3 regions of the Methylobacterium sp. 1A genome follow, and region 1 is predicted to be linked to each of the others. Evidence: riboswitches for the same ligand, from Rfam matches in the RefSeq annotation. Region 1 holds a riboswitch; each other region holds the start of a gene.
What was found. A riboswitch is a leader RNA that binds a small molecule or an ion and turns the genes downstream of it on or off. The one in region 1 is predicted to bind cobalamin.
Positions count from the first base shown of each region.

Region 2: another riboswitch for cobalamin. It lies ahead of ACX9MN_RS19205 (TonB-dependent receptor plug domain-containing protein); the one in region 1 lies ahead of ACX9MN_RS01530 (TonB-dependent receptor).
Region 3: another riboswitch for cobalamin. It lies ahead of ACX9MN_RS12415 (TonB-dependent receptor plug domain-containing protein); the one in region 1 lies ahead of ACX9MN_RS01530 (TonB-dependent receptor).

Region 1 covers NZ_JBYQVE010000001.1:324,166-331,552, forward strand. The annotation lists gene ACX9MN_RS01525 (PepSY domain-containing protein) at 1-168, opposite strand, end outside; gene ACX9MN_RS01530 (TonB-dependent receptor) at 162-2,345, opposite strand; cobalamin riboswitch at 2,631-2,823, opposite strand; gene ACX9MN_RS01535 (NUDIX domain-containing protein) at 2,961-3,299, shown strand; gene ACX9MN_RS01540 (RluA family pseudouridine synthase) at 3,538-4,938, shown strand; gene ACX9MN_RS01545 (alpha/beta fold hydrolase) at 4,905-5,618, opposite strand; gene ACX9MN_RS01550 (hypothetical protein) at 5,820-6,200, shown strand; gene ACX9MN_RS01555 (HAD-IA family hydrolase) at 6,283-6,948, shown strand; gene ACX9MN_RS01560 (ATP12 family chaperone protein) at 6,995-7,387, shown strand, end outside.
Region 2 covers NZ_JBYQVE010000001.1:3,981,474-3,988,860, forward strand. The annotation lists gene ACX9MN_RS19185 (DUF6925 family protein) at 1-687, opposite strand, end outside; gene ACX9MN_RS19190 (ABC transporter ATP-binding protein) at 665-1,483, opposite strand; gene ACX9MN_RS19195 (FecCD family ABC transporter permease) at 1,480-2,526, opposite strand; gene ACX9MN_RS19200 (ABC transporter substrate-binding protein) at 2,523-3,356, opposite strand; gene ACX9MN_RS19205 (TonB-dependent receptor plug domain-containing protein) at 3,365-5,335, opposite strand; cobalamin riboswitch at 5,455-5,663, opposite strand; gene ACX9MN_RS19210 (VOC family protein) at 5,877-6,350, shown strand; gene ACX9MN_RS19215 (acetyltransferase domain-containing protein) at 6,465-7,387, opposite strand, start outside.
Region 3 covers NZ_JBYQVE010000001.1:2,523,946-2,531,332, forward strand. The annotation lists gene ACX9MN_RS12405 (TonB-dependent receptor) at 1-265, shown strand, start outside; gene ACX9MN_RS12410 (HoxN/HupN/NixA family nickel/cobalt transporter) at 665-1,720, shown strand; cobalamin riboswitch at 1,818-2,026, shown strand; gene ACX9MN_RS12415 (TonB-dependent receptor plug domain-containing protein) at 2,146-4,116, shown strand; gene ACX9MN_RS12420 (ABC transporter substrate-binding protein) at 4,125-4,958, shown strand; gene ACX9MN_RS12425 (FecCD family ABC transporter permease) at 4,955-6,001, shown strand; gene ACX9MN_RS12430 (ABC transporter ATP-binding protein) at 5,998-6,813, shown strand; gene ACX9MN_RS12435 (DUF6925 family protein) at 6,791-7,387, shown strand, end outside.

The sequences.
Region 1 (7,387 bases):
CGACAGCCGCTCGGCCTCGGTGAGCGCCGGGAACGGCACGTAGAGCATCACCAGCCCGGAGCCGATCCACAGCGCGAAGAACAGCCCCGCGGCGATCCCGGCCCAGCGGTGGAACAGGAGCAGCCAGCGCCGTCCCGCCTTGCCGAGCCGGTGCGGTCGGCTCACCACGTCACCGTGTAGGCGACCTCGACCGAGCGCGGGCGCCCGAGCAGCCAGTTGGTCCCGACCCCGTTCACGGCGTTGCCCGAGATCGCGTAGACCTTGTCGAACAGGTTGTAGACCCGAACGGACAGGCGCGAGTCCGCCGTCACCTGATGGTCCAGGACCGCGTTGACGAGGTTGTAGGCGGGGCGCCGCGCGGTGTTGCCGAAGTCGCTGTAGACCTGCCCGACGTTCTGCAGCCCGACCCGCGCGGTCCAGTCGCGGGTGACGTCCCAGGTCAGCCAGAGGTTGGCCACGCGCTCGGGCACGTCGATCGGCTGGTTGCCGGCGTACGAGACGGTGGCGCCGTTCACCGTCTGGTCGAACCGGTCGTACTGCGCGTGGAGGAGCGCGAGGTTGCCGTCGAGCCGCCAGCCCGGCGCGAAGCGCCAGCCGAGCGCCAGCTCGAAGCCCTGCGAGGACTGGCTCCCCACCTGCGTGGACAGCGTCGGCTGGCCGGGGATCGCCGAGATCAGGTTGTCCTTGACGATCCGGTAGCCCGCGACGGTCCATTCGAGGGCGCCGTCGAAGGCCAGACCCTTGGCGCCGATCTCGACCTGATCGCCGGTCGCGAGCTTGAAGCCGGCCAGCGACTGCGACAGCGTGATCAGGCTGTTCACCGGGTCGGTGGCGAAGCTGTACTGGGCGTAGAGCGCGCTGTCCGGCGTCGGGTTGTAGACGAGGCCGAACCGGTAGCCGAGCGCCCGATAGGTCTTCTCGAACCGCGATCCCGTCTGCAGGTCCTCGCGGTTCAGCGTCGGCACGTCGAGGCGCACGCCGGTGAGGAACGAGAGCTTGTCCGACAGGATCACCCGGTCCTCGGCGAAGACCGAGGCCTGGCTCGTCTGCGTCGCGTAGGCCGGGCGCGCCCGGCCGTTCTGCGGGAACAGGCCCGGATCGTAGCCGGTGAGCGGCACGCTCGTGGTCTGGTCGAAGTAGAAGTTGTTGGTGTGGCGGAAGTCGATGTGATTCACGTCGAAGCCGGCCACGAACTGGTTCGGCAGCCCGAACAGGCTGCCCCGGAACGTCGCGTCGAGGCGGTCTCCGACCTGCTCCTGGCTGTGGTAGATCTCCAGGTAGTCGCCCCGGTCCACGAGCCCGGTGCCGCGGTTGTAGCTGTACTGCTCGACGTCGAGCCAGTGACGCCGGCTGGTCAGCCGGTAGGCGGTGTTGCGGATCGTGATGTCGGCCGAGGGGGACCACTCGGTCTTGAGCTGGGTCCAGTTGTCGGCCCAGGTGATCTTCGCGTCGCGGACGTTGTAGTTGTTGAACCGGATGAGATCCGGGATCCGTCCCTCGACCAGCGGGGTGCCCCAGTAGCGGGCGGGCTCCTGGTAGCCGAGATCGTGGCTCAGGGTGAAGGCGAGGTCGGCGCTCGGCCGGAACAGCAGGGCGGCGGAGACCGCGAGGTTGCGGAAATCGCCCTCCGGCCGCATCCAGCCGTCGGCGCGGTTGCCGCTGACGTTGAGGCGGTACGCGAAGGTGTCGCCGTACTCCGCCTGGCCCAGCGGGCCGCCGGAATCGAGGGCGAGCCGCGCGACCCCGTCGGTGCCGATCACCGCGCGGGCGGCGTTGATCGGCACGAAGACCGGCTTCTTGGGCACCACGTTGATGACGCCGCCGATGGCGCCGTCGCCGTAGAGCACCGAGGACGGCCCGCGCAGCACCTCGATCCGCTCGACGTTCCACGTGTCGAACGGGAAGGTCACGGTGTTGGCGCCGACGTAGAAGCGGGTGCCGTCGTAGAGCTGCTGGATCGAGTTCGGGCCGGCGAAGCCGCGGGACGTGAACGCGCCGTTGCCGTTGCCGGGCGCCGCGATGGTGGTGATGCCGGTCGCGTCCTGGGTCACGGCCTCGGCGATCGTGTCCTGGCCGCGCAGCCGCGCGGTCTCGCCCGACACGATGTCGAGGCTGGCGGGCGTCTCCAGCGGCGTCAGGCCGAGGCGGCTCGCGGTCCGGTCGGGCGTGCGCAGGTTGAGCCCGTTCGGCGGGAGGCGGCCTGGGTCGCCGCCCGCGCCCGCGACCGACAGCTCATCCAGCGTGACCGCCTCCTGTGCGGCGGCCGGACTGGCGAGGAGCGCGAGGAGAACGCCGCAGAGGGGGGCCCGCCCGCCGAGGCAGGAGCGATTGGTCGATGGAGACATGGGGAAAGTGGTCCGTGCACGGCGCGCGCCGGCCCCCGCGTCCTACAGGCATTGTAATAACATTACAATGCGCCCGCTGTCCGGTAGCCTCTGCCCGTGCGGGCGCGCGACGGCGTCCTGCGACAGGGCTCGAGGGAGTCGGGACAGCGGAGACGGGCATGGGGAACGGCGTCGCGGGCGCGCTTGCTGTGGCACGTCACCGCGAACGAGGCCTTGGCGGCCGCCTCCCCTCGGGACTTGCGTCGCCTCGACACCCGCCAGGACACCCCGCCCGGCGCGTTTCGCGTGTGACCACGGCTGACGGCAGGTCTCCTGGCTCGCGGGTCGCCGCCCTCGCACCGTCTTCCCGGGGTGACCCAGTGACGTGGTGGTGAAGGGCTCGCCGCTTACAGTTGCGGGGGCAGCCGCGGCTTCGGGGCGAACCCCTCACCGCGTTCCCTTTTGATCCCCGAGGGGAACCGTCGAACACAGCTTGGCCGTAGCGGGGGCGGGCGTCAACCGTGTGTCCGGTTGTTGCCGTGGATCGGCGCGCTGTGCGCCGGTCCGTTGCGGCCTCGCCGACGACGGGCTAGCCCCTGCGGGATGACGGTCTGGCGGCCCCCTGCGGAGATTCGCGTGAAGGCACTGGGTCTGCCCCGGCGCGGCAACAGCCTGCTCGTGGCCGAGGTCCGCACGGATGACGGGCGGCTGAAGGGCGTCCGGCCGCTCGGCGGCAGCATCGCGTTCGGCGAGCGGGTCGAGGACGCCCTGATCCGGGAGTTCCGGGAGGAGCTCGGCGTCACCGTCTCGGTGCTCGGCGGGCCCCGCGTCATGGAGAACATCTTCACGCACGAGGGGCAGGTCGGGCACGAGGTGCTGTTCCTGTTCCCCGTCGCCCTGCCGCCGGGGCGGTTCGACGGGCAGGAGCGCTTCGTGTTCCACGAGGATTCCGGCACCGCCTGCGTGGCGCGGTAGTGCGATCTGGACGGGCTCGACGTGCCGGGCGGTCCCGACCTCTTCCCCGCCGGCCTGAAGGACCGCCTCCGCGACGCGTGGCGCGCGGAGCCCTGACGGACCGGGCCGGCCCACCGCCTTTGCCGCTCGGCGCGGGCGATGCTACAGCCGGGCAATCCCATCGGTCCGGACGTCCGCGACGCCGCGGCCCATGCGCCCGGACGCTCCGTCCGACGCGGAGACGGGTGCCGGCGGAAGCATGACGATACGACCTCCCAGAAGCGGCGGGCCGACGGGGCGCAAGCCTCAGGCCGGCAAGTCCAGCGCCAGCAAGTTCAGGGGCGGCAAGGCCCAGGCCGACGGCCGCGCCCGCACGGGCCCGCGCACCAGCGCCCGCGACGCCGCCGAGCGCGCGGCCCGCAACCGCGGCGAGGATGCCGGCACCCGCGATCCCTGGGGCGCGCAGGCCGCTGCGGCCCCGGCGCCGGCCCGGCCGCCGAAGCCGCGCCGCGACGCCGCCGCACCGCGCGACGCCGCGGCGGGCAAGCCCGCCGGCCGGCCGCCGGCCAAGCGCTCGGCGGCCCCCTCCCCGGCCCTCGCCTCTGCCCCCGCGCCCGGTCCGACCCGGCGCGAGCAGCGCGCCGCCGCCTCCGCGACCCTCGCCTCCGGCGTGCAGACCCTGACCGTCGAGCCGGACGAGGCCGGGATGCGGATCGACCGCTTCCTCACCGCCCGCTTCCCGCTCCTGCCCTTCACCCGCGTGCAGACCATCGTCCGCAAGGGCGAGTTGCGGGTCGACGGCAAGCGCGCCAAGCCGAACGACCGGCTGGAGCCGGGCATGAGCGTGCGCGTGCCGCCGCTGCGCCTCGACCAGTCCACCGAGCGGCCGCGCAGCGCCGCCCGCGAGCAGGACGACGCCGCCTTCATCCGGTCGCTGATCCTCTACGAGGATGCCGACATGATGATCCTCAACAAGCCCTTCGGCCTCGCGGTCCAGGGCGGTTCGGGGACGGTCCGACACGTGGACGGCCTGCTCGCCGCCCTCACGGGTCCGGACGGCCAGAAGCCGCGCCTCGTCCACCGGCTGGACAAGGACACGGCCGGGTGCCTGATCATCGCCAAGACCCGGCTCGCCGCCGCGACGCTGGCCAAGAGCTTCCGGTCCCGGGCGGCGCGGAAGATCTACTGGGCGCTCACCGCGGGCGTGCCGCGGGTCCGGCAGGGACGCGTCTCGACCTACCTCGCCAAGGAGGAGCCCACCGACGCCGACGCGCGGATGCGGGTCGCCAAGCACGGCGACGAGGGCGCGAGCCACGCGCTGACCTACTACGCGATGGTCGATCAGGCGGCCCAGAAGCTGTCCTGGCTGTCGTTCAAGCCGGTCACCGGCCGCACGCACCAGCTGCGCGCCCACGCGGCCCATATCGGCCACCCGATCGTGGGCGACCCGAAATACTTCTCCGTCGAGAACTGGGAGCTGCCGGGCGGCATCCAGAACCGCCTCCACCTGCTCGCCCGGCGGATCGTCATCCCGCACCCGCGGACCGGCAAGCCGGTCGACGTGAGCGCGCCGCTCCCGCCCCACATGGCGCAGAGCTGGAATCTCCTGGGCTTCGACGCCGCCCGCTACGACCCGATCGTCGAGGCTCCGGAGGCCTGAGCCCGCAGCCAGGGCACGATCGCGTCCGCCAGCGCGTCCGGGGCCTCGAGCGGCAGCATGTGGCCCGACCCGTCGATCACCCTCAGCGTCGCGCCCGGGATGCCGTCGCGGAGCTCCCGCGCCTCGTCGAGGCTGCGCAGGGCATCCTGGGCCGCCGCCACGACCAGGGTCGGGCAGCCGATCGCGCCGAGGCGGTCGCCATCGGATTCGCGCGCCTGCCCGGCCTGGCGCAGGAAGACCTCTCCGCCGAGGCGGTCGCCCATCTGCCGGATCCGGCTCAGGAGGGCGCCGTCGCCGGTGCGGTCCGGGTGCACCGACTGGAGGATCGCCGACCGGCTGAGGCCCCGGTAGCCCTGCTGGCGGATATGGGCGACGGCGGCCGCCTTCCGGCGCGCCTGGGCCGGCGTGTCGGCCCGCGACGAGGTGGCGACGAGGACCAGCGCCTCCACCCGGTCCGGCACGAGCCGGGCGACCGCGCGGGCGACGTAGCCGCCCATGGAGAAGCCCACGAGCCCGAAGCGCGGCGGCGCCTCCGCGGCGACGCGGCGCGCCATGTCGGCGATCGCGGCGTCCCGCGCGAGGTCGCCGTGCGTGATCGGACCCACCTCGGCGAGGCGCGCGACCACGTCCGACCAGAGGTCGGCATCGGTCATGAAGCCGGGCAGCAGCACGAGGTTCATCGCCGGATCACCCTTCCCGTCCCCCAGATAACCGTCACGCGAGCGCCCGTCAGCGCCGCGGCATCTCCGGTGAAAGTCGGGTGCGGTCCGGGCGTCCCGCGCGGCGCATGCCTTGGCAACCGGCCGCGCCGCCTCATATGCTGCCCCGCGCCCCGCCGATCCGCCGCGGGGCCTGTTCCCGGCGGTTCGAGACCCTGACACATGAAGCTCGCGATGCTGGCCTGCCTCGCCGCCCTGTGCCTCACCGGGCCGATCGCGCATGCCGCGCCGGGCGAGACGACCAGGGCGGCGCCGACGGCGAACGGCACCCACCCCCCCGAGACGGCGACCCCGCATCCGGCCCCGGCGCCCGCCCCGGGCGCGGCGCCCGCGCAGGCCGCCCCGCGCACCGCCAACAGTGCCCGCGCGGAGCGCCGGCGGCGCTCCTACGCGGCCTGCAACCGCGCCTCGCATCAGCGCGGGTTGCGCGGCGGCAAGCGCCGGCGCTTCCTGATCCGGTGCCGGCTCGGCTACGAGCGGACCCGGATCCCCGGCGGCCAGCCCGCCGCGGCCGCGCCAGCCCAGCCGGGCCGCAAGCCGTGACGGGGACCCGCCTCCTTTCACCCGCGCCGGCGGGGCGGCTCGCGGCGCGACTTCCGGCGCGACTTCCGGCGCGTCGGTCGCGATGAGGCTCGTCGTCTTCGACGTCGACGGCACCCTCGTCGACAGCCAGCACCTGATCGTGGCGGCCCAGGAGGTGGCGTTCGCGGAGAACGGCCTGCCGGCGCCCGGGCGGCGGGAGGCCCTGTCGGTGGTCGGCCTGTCGCTGCCGCAGGCCTTCCGGCGCCTCGTCGGCGAGGACGGCCCGGTCGCGGAACTCTCGGAAAGCTACAAGCAGGCCTACAACCGCCTGCGGCTCGACCCCGCCCACGAGGAGCCCCTGTTCCCCGGCATGGCCGACCTGCTGACCCGGCTGCACGGGCGCTCCGACGTGCTGATCGGCCTCGCCACCGGGAAGTCGCGGCGCGGTGTCGACCGGCTGATCGCGCATTACGGCTGGGCGGACTGGTTCGCCACGACCCAGAGCGCCGACGACGCGCCGTCGAAGCCGGATCCGACCATGCTGCAGCAGGCGATCCGCGAGGCCGGCTGCGAGCCCGAGGCCACCGTGATGGTCGGCGACACCACCTTCGACATCGCCATGGGCGTGGCGGCCGGTGCGACGGCCGTCGGGGTCGCCTGGGGCTACCATCCGCCGGACGCGCTCTACGGGGCCGGGGCCGTGACGGTGGTCCCGAGTGCCGCCGCGCTGGAGGCGCTGCTCCTCGAGGGGCTCGCGACCGGCTCCTGATCGCGGGAGGCTCGCGCGCGGGGCCGGAAGCGCCTATCTCGCCTCCATGAGCGATCAGACGACAGACTGGCTCGGGCAACCGAGCGACGGTGACAGGCCCGACCCGGTCCGGGCCGCCCGCGGCCACGCCAAGCCGGCCCTGCCCCACCGCTTCTACAAGGAAGCCGGCTTCTCCGAGGATGACGACGGGTTCCGGCTGACCCTGGACGGACGTCCGGCCAACACGCCGGCCCGCAACCCGCTGCGTCTCCCCAGCCGGACCCTGGCCGAGCGCGTCGCGGCGGAGTGGCAGGCCCAGGACACGGCGATCGACCCCGCGCGGATGCCCCTGACCCGGCTGGCCAACACGGCGATCGACGGCGTCACGCCCCGCCTCGCCGAGGTCGCGGCGGATCTCTGCGCCTACGCGGGCACCGATCTCGTGGCCTACCGCGCCGGG
Region 2 (7,387 bases), 3.7 Mb from region 1:
GCCGGCGCAAGGGACCCAGCCCGCCGGAATCGGGATGGTCGCCGCGTGCGTGCGGCCGCCGCGCAGGAGCTTGGGCAGGACGTGCGTGTGGGGCCCCTCCGGGCTGGTACCGCCAGGCCCCGGGATCGGGGCGTAGACCTCGATGCGGCCGATCCGGGCGAGGAATACCCGGTGGGGGCTCAGCGCGACGAGTTGGCGGCCGATGGGGTTTGCAGGGTCGAACAGGGGAAGCCCGACGCCGGACCGGAGACAGGCGATGGCCTCCGGGTCGCTCGTGCGGACGCAGGCATCGACCGCCAGGAGGCCGAGGCCCAGGTCAAACAGGATGGCGTCGCAGTCCCGTTCGCAGGCGGCGTCCCGGTCGGGGCCGAGCTCCGTCACCACGCCGCGCCGGTTCATCGCGCAACTCGCCTCGGGCAGGCACAGAGCGACGGCATGGTTCCAGCCAGTCGCGACTGCGGTCTCATAGGCCACCGGGCGCAGGTCGGGACCGGGAGCGAGCGCGATGGCGCCCCGCTCCGTCGCCAAGCCCATGCGCCCGGCCGGCAGCGGCGATGTAGCCTCATCGGGATCGCGCATGAATTCGGCGATGGCGCCGAAGCTGCCGAGGCTCCAGGCGGTACCGGGATCGGCCAACGCCTCGCGCAGCAGGGTCGTGACCGCGTCAGCCTGTGATGGTGACGTCATCGCGTTCCTCCGTCGTGGTAGCCTCGGACCGCGTCCAGGGCAGGATGTATCGTGTTCCGTCGCAAGCCCAGCCCCGCTCGGCCGTGACACCGAACGCCCTGGCAAGCAGGACGTCGGTCAGGGCCTCCTCCGGGCTGCCGTCCGCGACGAGGCGGCCACCGGCCAGCACGACGATGCGGTCGCAGAACCGGGCCGCGAGCGTCAGGTCGTGCAGCACGGCCACGACACCGGTGCCGTCTCGGGAGATGCCCCGAAGAAGTACCATCGCATGGAGCTGGTGCGCTGGGTCGAGGGCCGTGACTGGTTCGTCGACGAGAAGCCACGGCGCCTCGACGGCAAGCGCCCGGGCGAGCAGCGCGCGCATGCGCTCGCCCGAGGAAAGGGTCGGCTCGGCTCGGTCAGCGAGATGGGCAATGTCCGTCCGCGCCATCGCCCGCGCCACCGCAATCTCGTCGGCCTCGGCCTGGGATGCGAACGCACGATGGTGCGGCAGCCGGCCGAGCGTCACGATCTCGCGAACCGTCATCGGCCAGCCGACGCCGGCCCCTTGGAACAGGGCGGCGATGCGGCGGGCACGCTCCTCGCGGGCCAAGCCGGACAACGGACGGCCGTCGAGGGTGACCTGACCGTGCGTCGGGACAAGGAGCCCCGCCAAGGCACGAAGAAGTGTGGTCTTGCCGGCTCCGTTCGGGCCAACCAGCCCGACGAAGCGGCCGGGCTCCAGGGTGAGACCGATGTCCGAAAGGATGGTCCGTCCATCCAGCGTGACCTTGATGTCGTGCAGGCTGACGCTCATGCCCGCCTCCCTCGGTTGCGCAGAAGCAGCACGATCAGGAACGGCGCCCCGACCAGAGCGGTCACCACGCCGAGCTTGAGTTCGGGCCGGGTGGCGAGCAGGCGCACGCCGATATCCGCCGCGAGGACCAGGACCGCCCCCGCGAGGCCGCTCGGCAGCAGGCACGCGCTGGGACGGGCACCGACGAAGGGTCGCATCAGGTGCGGCACGACGAGGCCGACGAAGCCGATGGCACCGGAGACCGCAACACCGCTCCCGACGGCCAGGGCCGCACCGGTGACGAGACGCAGGCGCACGGAAACGAGGCCGACCCCGAGGCTCGCGGCGGTGTCCTCGCCAAGCGTCAGGGCGTCGAGGGCGGAGCCGGTCGACAGCATGAGGGCCCAGCCGACAACCACCAGCGGCAGGCACAGGAGCACGTGGTCCAGGCTGCGGTCGCTGAGCGAGCCCATCAGCCAGAACACGATCTCCAGGGCCGCATAGGGGTTCGGCGAGAGGTTCAGTGCCAGCGCGGTCAGTGCCCCGGCCAAGCTCGACAACCCGACTCCTGCGAGGATCAGCCCGAGGGTACTGCTGCCGCGGGCGGCGAGCGCGTTCAGAAGGAGCGCGGCAATACCGGCACCGGCGATGCCGCCGAGCGGCAGCGCAAGGCTCATGGTAGCGGCGAAACCGCCGTAGAAGACGACGACCGCACCGAGAGCCGCGGCCGAGGAGATGCCGAGGATGCCCGGGTCCGCGAGCGGATTGCGCAGGTAGCCCTGCATCGCGGCGCCGGTCAGGCCGAGGCTGAAGCCGACCAGCACTCCGAGCAGGGCGCGCGGGATGCGAAGCTCCCACAGGACCAGGGCCGGAAGCGTCGTGCGACTGGCGACGAGGTCTGCGAAGGCGGCGGGCACGTCGAAGGGCGCGTAGCCGATGGTGATGGAGGCGAGCGTCAGCGAGAGGGTGGTGAGCCCGAGGACGGCGATGAGGGTTCGCCGGGCGCGCGGCGTACCGTGGCGACGGGAGGCCGTTGGACGGAGCGAGGTGACCGGCGCGTTCATGGCTGAGGCGCCTGCGTATTCGCTGCCTCGGCGAGGCGCGCCACCACCTCCGCGACCTGAGGACCGGGACAGGTCCAGAAGCGGTTCGGGATGTCGACCGTCCGGTGCGCCCGCGCGAGAGCCCGAAAAACCGGATGGTGCAGGAGGGTGTCGGCGAGCGATGGCGAGCCCGGTGCGCCCTCATCGACGACAATCAGGTCCGGGTTCGCCAGCGCCGCGGCCTCAAGGGGCACCTGCCCGAAGCGGTCACGCCCGATCTCGGCCGAGACGTTGACGAGGCCGGCGGCGCGGATCAGCGCGTCTCCGAGCCCGCCGGGTGCCACCGTGAAGGCGTTCGGGCGCATCACCAGGGCGCGGAGAGGCCGCTTGGCCGGCACGATGGCGGCAAGTCGCGCATCGAGCGCCGCCACCATCGCCTCGCCCCGTTCGGGATGGCCGAGCGCCGCCGCGACCTGCCGGACCTGTGCGCGGATGCCGTCGAGGTCGGTCGGCACGCCGAGTTCGAGCACGGGGGCGCCGACGCGTTTAAGCATGCCCACGGTCGTGCGAGTCGTGAAGGCACCGGCGATCACGAGGTCGGGCTTCAGGGCCACGACCTCCTCGGTAAGACCACGCGTGACCGGCAGCCCGACAGCCTGGCTCGCGACCGTCGACCCGCGCGGGTCACGTGCGAGGTAGGTGACGGCCAGCACCTGGTCGCGGTCCGCCAGCCGCAGGACGAGCTCGTCAGCGCAAAGGTTCATCGAGACCACACGCACGGGTGCCGCCGCCGCACCACTGGCTACGGCGGACATGACTGCCACGAGGGCGAGCGTGAGGCGCGACCTCATCCGCGACCTCAGAACGATGTCACGCGGACGCCGCCGTAGACGGCGAGCCCCGGACCCTGGAAACCGGTCGGGTTCTGGTAGCGCTGGTCGAACAGGTTATCGATCCGCCCGAACACTGTCAGGGTCTCGCTCCAGGCGTAGTTGACCGACAGGTTCACCAGCGTGAAGCCGGGGGCCTTCAGGCGGGGCACGGAGAAGTCCCTGTTTCCGTCCACGAACGACCCCAGCACGATGAGCGTGCCGGTCATGGTCAGGCCCGGCATCAGGTTCCAAATCGCGGTCGCGCTGACCTTGTTGCGGGGCCGACGCAGCAGCTCCTGGTGGGCGATCTCGTCCTTCGTCACCGTGGTGGTCCAGTCCAGCCGCCCGCTCCAGAACTCGTTGAAACGCAGGGCGATGAAGCTCTCGGTGCCGTAGGCGGTCGCACGGCCGACGTTCACGTTGGTCGAGAAAGTCGGGTAGTAGGCCGTCTGGATCAGGTTCTTGAAGTCGGTCTGATAGTAGGTCGCACCCACGGTCACGAACCCGTCGAACAGCGGCTGCTCGAAGCCGCCGTCGAATCCGAAGCTCTCCTCGGGCCGCAGGTTCGGGTTCCCGAAGAAGCGGAAGCCCGGATAGTCCTGATAGAGCTGGCTTAGGGTCGGCGGCTTGAAACCGGTGCCGACGCTGCCCTTCAGGCGGGTCCCAGTGCCGGGCACGATGTAGCTCGGCGCCACCCGGAAGGTGGTCGCGCCGCCGAACTGGTCGTTCGCGTCGTGCCGGATGTTGGCGACCAGCGCGGCGCCCGCGAAGGGCGTCGTCTGAAGCTCGGCGAAACCGGCGGTGTTGCCGTTGGACCGGTCGATGCCGGTCGTCTCGAAGCGCTCATCCTCGCGCTGGGCACCGAACAGCACGAGGTTGCCGGGTGAGAATTGCCAGTCGCCGCGGTAATCGAACCGGGTTCGTTCACCGAGGTAGGTGGTGGGCGTCGGCGGCGCTAGCGGGTCGAGCGGGCCGGCGAACAGGCGGTCGAACTTGGAGTAGTTCGCGCCGAAGACATTGTGGAAGCCCGGCACCGGCGTCCACTCGGCCTCGCCCCTCATAATCAGTTGCTGCTGGTCGTTGAGGTTACGGTACGGCAGCGGCGCGTACGGGAAGCCGCCGTCGGCCTGATCTAGATACGCGCTATCGGAGAAGCGCAGGACGTAGTTGAGACGGAACTCGTCGGTGAGTTGCGCCCCGAGCTTGGTCGAGACCGTCTTGATGTCGGTGAAGGCGGTCCGCAGCGGCACGCCGCGGGGCAGTAGCTCAAACGGGGTGATCTGGACGGCGGATTGACGGATGTGGCCGACCGACACCGAGTAGTCGAAGATCCCCTCCGAGCCCGAGATGTTGCCGAATTGGTTGAAGGTGCCGAACGAGCCGCCCTCAACGGTCGCCGTTGCCCGTGCCGGCCCTTCGCCACGCTTGGTCACAACGGAGATGACGCCGCCGATGGCGTCGGCTCCGTAGAGGCCACTCTGCGGCCCGCGCAACACCTCGATCCGCGAAAGGTCGTAGGTCTGCAACTGGCTGAAGTCGAAGGCGCGGTTCGGGGTCGAGGGGTCGTTGACGTCGATGCCGTCGATCTGGACCTTCACGTGGTTCGAGTTGGTGCCGCGGATGAAGACCGAAGTCTGACCGCCTGCGCCGCCGGTCTGCACGACGTTGAGGCCGGGCACCTGCTGGAGGGCATCCGGCACCGTCCGGCGCTGCTGCTCCTGCAGCAGGCGGTCGGTGAGCACGGTGACACTCGATCCTGTGTTGGCAATCGGCGTCGGCACGCCGGTAGCCGACACGGAGATCTCGGACAGGGAGACCGCGGCCTGCGCGCCTCCCTGGGCATCGGCGAACGGCGCAGCGACCTGCTGCGCGAGGGCGGGGGCGGAGACGAGCAGCGCGGATACGGCGCAGGACAGGGCTAGGCTGCGCCGAAGCGCGGACGGGACGGAACAGGACACGGGACGGCCTCGGGGGACGGCTGTGGCACGTCACCGCGAACGAGGCCTCGGCGGCCGCGTCCTCAAGGGAACCACGGCGCCGCGACACCTCCCAGGACACCCCGCCCGGCAAGCTCCGCGTGTGACCACGGCTGACGGCAGGTCTCCTGGCTCGCGGGTCGTCGCCCTCTCATCGTCTTCCCGGGCGAGGCCGCCCAGTGACGTCGTGATGAAGGACTCGCCGCTTACAGTTGCGGGGGCAGCCGCGGCATCAGCCGAGCCCTCACGGGCGTGGCCTCACCGCGTTCCCTTTTGATCCCCGAGGGGAACCGTCCCGCTCAAGCTAGGCTGTGGCTCATCGATCCGTCAATCCTCGGAGCAACGTTGTCCCGGCGTCTGCTGTCGGAGGGGCTGTGCAGGGGCGAGCGCCGGGCTGATCGTCATAAGATGTGGTTTCTGTCTTTCCGCTTCCTCACGACAGATGCATTGAAGCGGACATAGCGGGGGGACCGACCACGACGCGTTGCAGACGAATGACCTCTTTCCCGGTAGGACATCCCGCATGACGGAACACACGAGCCTCCCCGTGCGGCGTGCCGATCATGTCGGCTTCGCGGTCGCCTGCCTCGACGAAGCCCTTCGGTTCTGGATCGACGGGCTCGGCGCGCGACTTGTGCGGACGGGGGAGATGGGGGGCGAGTTTCTCGGTCAGGTGACCGGGGCGCATGGGGCGAAGGTGCGCATGGCGCTCGTTTCGCTCGCGGATCAAACGATCGAACTTCTGGAGTATCAGGGTCCGGAGCGACCGAGCGCGCCGGCCAAGCCGTTCGATCCTGGCTTCGCGCATCTGGCCCTTATCGTCGATGACCTCGACGCGCTGCTGGTGCGGATCGCTGCCTACGGTTGGAAGGCGCAAGGCATTCCGCAGCCGATTGCGAGCGGTGCGCGGGTTGGAACGCGGGTGATCTACGCCGTTGGCCCTGACGGCGCGACAATCGAGTTCATGCAGCCGCCGGCTTCTGTCCAAGATCTCTGATGCCGGCGGGCGGGGAACCGCTTGCCATCCCGATCCGAAGTCGACGGAGGCCCGGCGAACGACCGCCTCGGTTCGGAACCAGTCCGTCGCATAGCCAAGCCGATGGGTTCGACTTCAGAGGTACTTGAGCCAAGCGATGTCGCGTCGCGATGCCTTGAGGCGGGAGAACCAGGCCGTCGGGAAGTAGAGGGGCGGAATCAGCGCCGCGTACCACACCAGAACCCACGCGTAATTGCCGACACCGAACACGGTGCCTTGGGTCACGCCCCAGATCGCGAACGCGCCGTGGTAGAGCAGCCGCAGAACCGTCAGGTGAAACACGTAGAAGAAGAGCGGCGCGCCGCCGAACACCGCCAGCGCTGTGACCACCGGGCGGTCGCCCATGCGTTCCAGCGCGACGAGCAATAGCGCCCCGATCCCGAGCGTTAGCAGCAGGAACAGCAGCGAGGGCGGATACTTCGTCAGCGCGAAGAAGCTCATCGCGGTCCGCAGGGCGTCCTCGTCGACGACGAACCACGGTTTGTCCCCGTAGCCGTTCGCCAGGCGTAGCACCGCGAAGGCGACCAGCATCGTGATGCCGATGGCCGCAAATCGGCGCTTGCGCGTCCGTGGGGCGACGCCGGGCAAGAACCACGGGCCGATGGCATAGCCGAGAGCGATGACGCCGATCCAGGGAAGCACCGGGTAGGTCGTCTTGGCCACTAGACCGAATGGGAGCGCGATGACGTCGCGCTGGTGCAGCATTGCCCAGGCGACGAAGAAGGGATCATCGGGCCGGAGTTGGATCGGGTCGAGGAGATTGTGCCCGCAAACGATCAGCGTCCCGACCGCGAAGAGAACCGAGCGCGGCAGGCCGATCATCGCCGCCAGGACGATCATGCACACGCCGATGCACCAGATCACCTGAAGCCAAAGCGTCGGGCTGGCGACGCCCCAGTACAGCTCAGAGAGGTAGAAGACCTCCAGAGCCATCAGCACGAGGCCGCGCTTCACGAGATAGGCACGCGTCTCCGCCAGCGTGTGCCGGGTGCTGAACA
Region 3 (7,387 bases), 2.2 Mb from region 1:
CTATTTCGGCCCGCGCCCGCTGATCGAGGACAACTCGATCCGTTCGCGCCCGACGGCGCTCCTTAACGGCCGGGTCGGCTACAACTTCGAGAACGGCATCAGCGTCTCGTTGGACGTACTGAACCTGACGAACAGCAAGTCCGACCAGATCACCTACGCCTACGTATCCCGCCTGCCTGGCGAGCCGGCCGAGGGGCTAATCGACCGCGTCTTTCACCCTGTCGAGCCCACGGCCGTGCGCCTCACCATCGCCGGGCGGTTCTGATGCGTCGTCATCGACCCGACAACATCGCGAACGCCTCCGCGAAGCGCGTAACACCGGTTTCGGTCGGTGATGGCGCCCGACCCAAACGAAGCGGTGACGCCGGACGCAGAGCCTCGATGGCTCGCGCGCATCGCTACGTCGTCGGCATGATGCCCCTGCTGGAAGCCATCATGCGAGACCAGGGGCGCTCCGCCCAGGCCGTCGCGACTGAACTGACGCGACGCGCCGTGCAAAAGCCGCGCGGCGGGGTGATCTGGACATCGGCGGACGCGCAGAGGCTCCTGCGCCGCTCAAGCATTGGCCGGGAGATGCATCGACACGGTGGTCAGGCGGGCGACGGGATCCCGCCAAGCCGCCGCGGCGTGGCAAGGTCGGACGGATAGGGGATGGAAAAAAGGGATGGTCCAATCGAAGGGTACGGCGCCCGGCGTCGTCCGGCGCCGTATCGGTCTGCTCTACCTCGTCCTGATCGCGGCCAACATCGCGGTGTGGTCCTGGGCCTACGGCCTGTTCGCGGGGCAGCCGGCCCTGCTCTCGACCGCGCTGCTGGCCTACGTCTTCGGGCTGCGTCACGCGGTCGATCCCGACCACATCGCCGCCATCGACAATGTCACGCGCAAGCTGATGCAGGCGGGCCAGAGGCCGGTCTCGGTCGGCTTCTGGTTCGCGCTCGGACACTCCACCGTCGTGGTGGTGGCAGCGGCCGCGGTTGCGCTGGCCTCGACCACCCTGATCACGGCCTCGGAAGGCTACCGGGAACTCGGCGGCCTGATCGGCACCGGCGTCTCGGCCGCCTTCCTCATCATCATCGGCATCGTGAACCTCGTTGTCTTGGTGGGCGTCTGGCGCGCGTTTCGACAGGTTAGGCGCACCGGCCGCTACGTCGAGGCTGACCTCGACATGCTGCTCGCCAACCAAGGCGTTCTCGCCCGGATCCTCCGGCCGCTGTTCCGCCTCGTAACGCGCTCATGGCACATGTACCCGCTGGGTCTGCTGTTCGCGCTCGGCTTCGACACCGCCACGGAGGTGAGCCTCTTCGGACTGTCGGCCGCCCAGGCGAGCCAAGGCACCGACATCTGGACGATCCTGGTCTTCCCGGCGCTGTTTACAGCAGGGATGACGCTGGTCGACGCGACCGATGGCGTGCTGATGCTCGGCGCCTACAGCTGGGCCTATGTCCAGCCGATGCGGAAGCTGTTCTACAACCTCACCATCACCCTGGTGTCGGTGGCGGTCGCGCTGGTGGTCGGCACGCTGGAGGCGCTGAACCTCCTGGCGGGCAAACTCAACCTCCAGGGCTGGTTCTGGCAGCGGGTCGCCGCAATCAACGACCATTTCGGCGTGATGGGCTTCGGCATCGTGGGCCTATTCGCGGCGGCGTGGCTCCTGTCGTTCCTTATCTATCGCCTCGGTGGGTTCGACCGTGTCGAGGTTAGACCGGCAGATGCCCCCTGACCGCTCAAGCCTAACAACCAGGACAACGGTCGATCCGTCCCGGACGCCACAAATCTGAACAACTTGTTTCCACACGTTGACGGATAGACACACCGCAGCCTAGCTTGAGCGTGACGGTTCCCCTCGGGGATCAAAAGGGAACGCGGTGAGGCCACGCCCGTGAGGGCTCGGCCGATGCCGCGGCTGCCCCCGCAACTGTAAGCGGCGAGTCCTTCATCACGACGTCACTGGGCGGCCTCGCCCGGGAAGACGATGAGAGGGCGACGACCCGCGAGCCAGGAGACCTGCCGTCAGCCGTGGTCACACGCGGAGCTTGCCGGGCGGGGTGTCCTGGGAGGTGTCGCGGCGTCGTGGTTCCCTTGCGGACGCGACTGCCGAGGCCTCGTTCGCGGTGACGTGCCACAGCCGTCCCCCGAGGCCGTCCCGTGTCCTATCCCGTTCCCACCGCGCTTCGGCGTAGCCTGGCGCTGTCCTGCGCCGCATCCGCGCTGCTCGTCTCCATTCCCGCCCGCGCGCAGCAGGTCGCCGCGCCCTTCGCCGATGCTCAGGGAGGCACGCAGGCCGCGGTCTCGCTGTCCGAGATCTCCGTCTCTTCCACCGGCGTGCCTACGCCGATCGCCAACACGGGTTCTAGCGTCACCGTCCTCACCGACCGCCTGCTTCAGGAGCAGCAGCGCCGGACGGTGCCGGATGCCCTGCAGCAGGTGCCGGGCCTCAACGTCGTGCAGACCGGCGGCGCCGGCGGCCAGACCTCGGTCTTCGTCCGCGGCACCAACTCGAACCACGTGAAGGTCCAGATCGACGGCATCGACGTCAACGACCCCTCGACCCCGAACCGCTCCTTCGATTTCAGCCAGCTGCAGACCTACGACCTCTCGCGGATCGAAGTGCTGCGCGGGCCCCAGAGCGGCCTCTACGGGGCCGACGCCATCGGCGGCGTCATCTCCGTCGTGACCAAGCGCGGCGAGGGCCCGGCCCGGGCGACGGCGACGGTCGAGGGCGGCTCGTTCGGCACGTTCAACCAGTTCGGCAACATCTCCGGCTCGGAGGGGATCTTCGACTACTCGGTTTCGGTCGGCCACATCCGGCAATCCGCCGTCCAGGTCACGCCGTTCGAATTGCTGCCTCGCGGGGTGCCGTTGCGGACCGCCTTCACCGACATCAAGACGGTCTCGACCAAGCTCGGGGCGCAACTCACCGACGAGTTCCGTCTCAACTACGTCCTGCGCTTCTCCGATAGCGCGTATCTAGATCAGGCCGACGGCGGCTTCCCGTACGCGCCGCTGCCGTACCGTAACCTCAACGACCAGCAGCAACTGATTATGAGGGGCGAGGCCGAGTGGACGCCGGTGCCGGGCTTCCACAATGTCTTCGGCGCGAACTACTCCAAGTTCGACCGCCTGTTCGCCGGCCCGCTCGACCCGCTAGCGCCGCCGACGCCCACCACCTACCTCGGTGAACGAACCCGGTTCGATTACCGCGGCGACTGGCAATTCTCACCCGGCAACCTCGTGCTGTTCGGTGCCCAGCGCGAGGATGAGCGCTTCGAGACGACCGGCATCGACCGGTCCAACGGCAACACCGCCGGCTTCGCCGAGCTTCAGACGATGCCCTTCGCGGGCGCCGCGCTGGTCGCCAACATCCGGCGCGACGCGAACGACCAGTTCGGCGGCGCGACCACTTACCGGGTGGCGCCGAGCTACATCGTGCCCGTCACTGGGACCCGCCTGAAGGGCAGCGTCGGCACCGGTTTCAAGCCGCCGACCCTAAGCCAGCTCTATCAGGACTATCCGGGCTTCCGCTTCTTCGGGAACCCGAACCTGCGGCCCGAGGAGAGCTTCGGATTCGACGGCGGCTTCGAGCAGCCGCTGTTCGACGGCTTCATGACCGTGGGCGCAACCTACTATCAGACCGACTTCAAAAACCTGATCCAGACGGCCTACTACCCGACCTTCTCCACCAACGTGAACGTCGGCCGTGCAACTGCCTACGGCACCGAGAGCTTCGTCGCCCTGCGCTTCAACGAGTTCTGGAGCGGGCGGCTCGACTGGACCACCACGGTGACGAAGGACGAGATCGTCCACCAGGAGCTGCTGCGCCGGCCCCGCAACAAGGTCAGCGCGACCGCGATCTGGAACCTGATGCCGGGCTTGACCATGACCGGCACGCTCATCGTGCTGGGGTCGTTCGTGGACGGAAACAGGGACTTCTCCGTACCCCGCCTGAAGGCCCCCGGCTTCACGCTGGTGAACCTGTCGGTCAACTATGCCTGGAGCGAGACCCTGACGGTGTTCGGGCGGATCGATAACCTGTTCGACCAGCGCTACCAGAACCCGACCGGCTTCCAGGGGCCGGGGCTCGCCGTCTTCGGCGGCGTCCGCGTGACGTCGTTCTGAGGTCGCGGATGCCGAGGCGCCTCGTGCTCGCCATGATGGCACTCCTGTCCGCCGCGCCCCTGAGCGCGGCGGAAGGACCGGTACGCGTTGTCTCGATGAACCTGTGCGCCGACGAGCTCGTCCTGCGGCTCGCGGATCGCGACCAGGTTCTGGCCGTCACCTACCTCGCCCGAGATCCACGTGGGTCGACCGTGGCGACCGAGGCGGTTGGGCTGCCTGTGACGCGGGGCCTGACCGAGGAGGTCGTAGCCCTGAAGCCCGACCTCGTGATCGCCGGTGCCTTCACGACCCGCACGACGGTGGGCATGTTGAAGCGCGTCGGCGCCCCCGTGCTCGAACTCGGCGTGCCGGCCGACCTCGACGGCGTCCGGGCGCAGATCCGGCGGGTCGCGGAAGCCCTTGGTCACCCCGAACGGGGCGAGGCGATGGTGGCGGCGCTCGATGCGCGTCTAGCCGCCATCGTACCGGCCAGGCAGCCTCTGCGCGCCCTGGTGATGCGTCCGAACGCCTTCACGGTCGCACCTGGCGGGCTCGGGGACGCGCTGATCCGCGCCGCCGGCCTCGTTAACGTCTCGGCCGAGATCGGGCGTGACCGCTTCGGGCAGGTGCCCCTCGAAGCCGCGGCGCTGGCGAACCCTGACCTGATCGTGGTCGATGAAGGCGCGCCTGGTTCGCCCTCGCTCGCCGACACGCTGCTGCACCATCCCGTCTTCCAGGCGCTCGCGCGAGCGCACCGGACGGTCGACATCCCGAACCGCCTCTGGACCTGTCCGGGGCCACAGGTCGCGGAGGTCGTGGCGCGGCTCGCCGAGGCTGCGAACGAACGGGCGCCCGGACCATGAAGGCCCCCATCACCGCGATCAGCCCGCCGGTATCCCGGCGCCTCGGCACGCCGCGGGCCAGGCGCGCCGTCGTCGTTATCCTCGGCATTGCCGTCGTCGGGCTGACGCTCGCCTCCATCGCCATCGGCTACTCGCCCTTCGACGTGCCCGCCGCCTTCTCGGACCTCATCGCCGGCCGCACGACGCTGCCGGCCCTGGTCCTGTGGGAGCTTCGTGTTCCGCGCGCCCTGCTTGGAGCCCTGGTCGGCTTCAGTCTCGGCCTGACCGGCGCCGCGATGCAGGGCTACCTGCGCAACCCGCTCGCGGACCCGGGCATCCTCGGCATCTCCTCCGCGGCGGCGCTCGGCGCGGTCGTCGTCTTCTACGGCGGTTTCGCCGCCACCATGAGCCTTGCCCTGCCGCTCGGCGGCATCGCGGGCGCCGGCGTCGCCGCGCTCCTCCTGAACGCGCTCGCCGCCCGCGGCAGCAGCACCCTCGGGCTGATCCTCGCAGGAGTCGGGCTGTCGAGCCTGGCCGGGGCTTTGACCGCGCTGGCGCTGAATTTGTCGCCGAACCCCTACGCGGCCCTGGAGATCGTGTTCTGGCTCATGGGCTCGCTCAGCGACCGCAGCCTGGACCACGTGCTCCTATGCCTGCCGCTGATGGCTGTCGGCTGGGCCCTCATGCTGTCGACCGGCTCCGCGCTCGACGCCCTGACGCTCGGCGAGGACACCGCCGCGAGCCTCGGGGTCCGTCTGGTCTCCGTGCGCCTGCGTCTCGTCACCGGTGCGGCCCTGGCCGTCGGCAGCGGGGTCGCGGTTTCCGGTGCCATCGGCTTCGTCGGCCTCGTCGTGCCGCACCTCATGCGACCCCTCGTCGGTGCTCGTCCCGGTGCGTGCCTGCTGCCGAGCGGCCTCGCGGGGGCGGTCCTGGTCCTCGCAGCGGATATCGGGGTGCGCATGCTCGCCACCCGACCCGAACTCAAGCTCGGCGTGGTGACCGCGCTGGTCGGGGCGCCGTTCCTGATCGTGCTGCTCCTGCGCGGTCGCGGGAGGCGGGCATGAGCCTCGGCCTGCACGACGCCCAGGTGACGCTGGATGGACGGACCATCGTCTCGGACATCGATCTGATCCTGGAGCCCAGTCGTTTCATCGGGCTGGTCGGCCCGAACGGAGCCGGCAAGACCACGCTCCTCCGCGTCCTAGCGGGGCTGATCGCGCCGACGCAGGGCCGGGTCACCCTCGACGGCCGTCCGTTGTCCGGCTTGGCCCGCGAGGAACGGGCCCGCCGCATCGCCGCCCTGTTCCAGGGGGCCGGGGTCGGCTGGCCGATGACGGTTCGCGAGATCGTGGCGCTTGGCCGGCTGCCGCACCGCCGGGCCTTCGCATCCCCCACCGAAGTCGACGATGCCGCGGTCGCACGGGCGATGGCGCGCGCCGACATCCTCCACCTCGCCGACCGAGCCGAGCCGACCCTGTCCTCGGGCGAGCGCATGCGGGCGCTGCTCGCCCGGGCGCTCGCGGTCGAGGCGCCGTGGCTTCTCGTCGACGAGCCGGTCACGGCCCTCGACCCGGCGCACCAGCTCGACGCCATGGCGCTGCTCCGGGCCATCGCGCGGGACGGTACCGGTGTCGTCGCCGTGCTGCACGACCTGACGCTCGCGGCCCGGTTCTGCGACCGCATCGTCGTGCTGGCCGGTGGCCGCCTCGTCGCCGACGGTACCCCGGAGGAAGCCCTGACCGACGTTCTGCTTGCCAGGGCGTTCGGTGTCACGGTCGAGCGGGGCTGGGCTTGCGACGGAACACTATACATCCTGCCCTGGGCGCGGTCCGGGGCTCAGACGGAGGAAGGCGATGACGTCACCATCACGGGCTGACGCGGTCACGACCCTGCTGCGCGAGGCGTTGGCGGATCCCGGCACCGCCTGGAGCCTCGGCAGCTTCGGGGCCATCGCCGAGTTCATGCGCGATCCCGACGAGGCCACGTCGCCGTTGCCGGACGGGCGCATGGGCCTGTCGACGGAGCGGGGCGCAATCGCGCTCGCTCCCGGTTCCGACCTGCGCCCGGTGGCCTACGAGACCGCGGTCACGTCAGGCTGGAACCACGCCGTCGCCCTGTGCCTGCCTGAGGCGAGCTGCTCGATGAACCGGCGCGGCGTGGTGACGGAGCTCGGCCCGGACCGGGACGCCGCCTGCGAACGGGACCGGGACGCGATCCTGTTCGACCTCGGCCTCGGGCTCCTGGCGGTCGATGCCTGCGTCCGCACGAGCGATCCGGAGGCCATCGCCTGCCTCCGATCCGGCGTCGGGCTTCCCTTGTTCGACCCAGCGAGCCCCATCGGCCGCCAACTCGTCGCGCTTAGCCCCCACCGGGTCTTCCTCGCCCGGATCGGCCGCATCGAGGTCTACGCCCCGATCCCGGGACCTGGCGGCACCAGCCCGGAGGGCCCT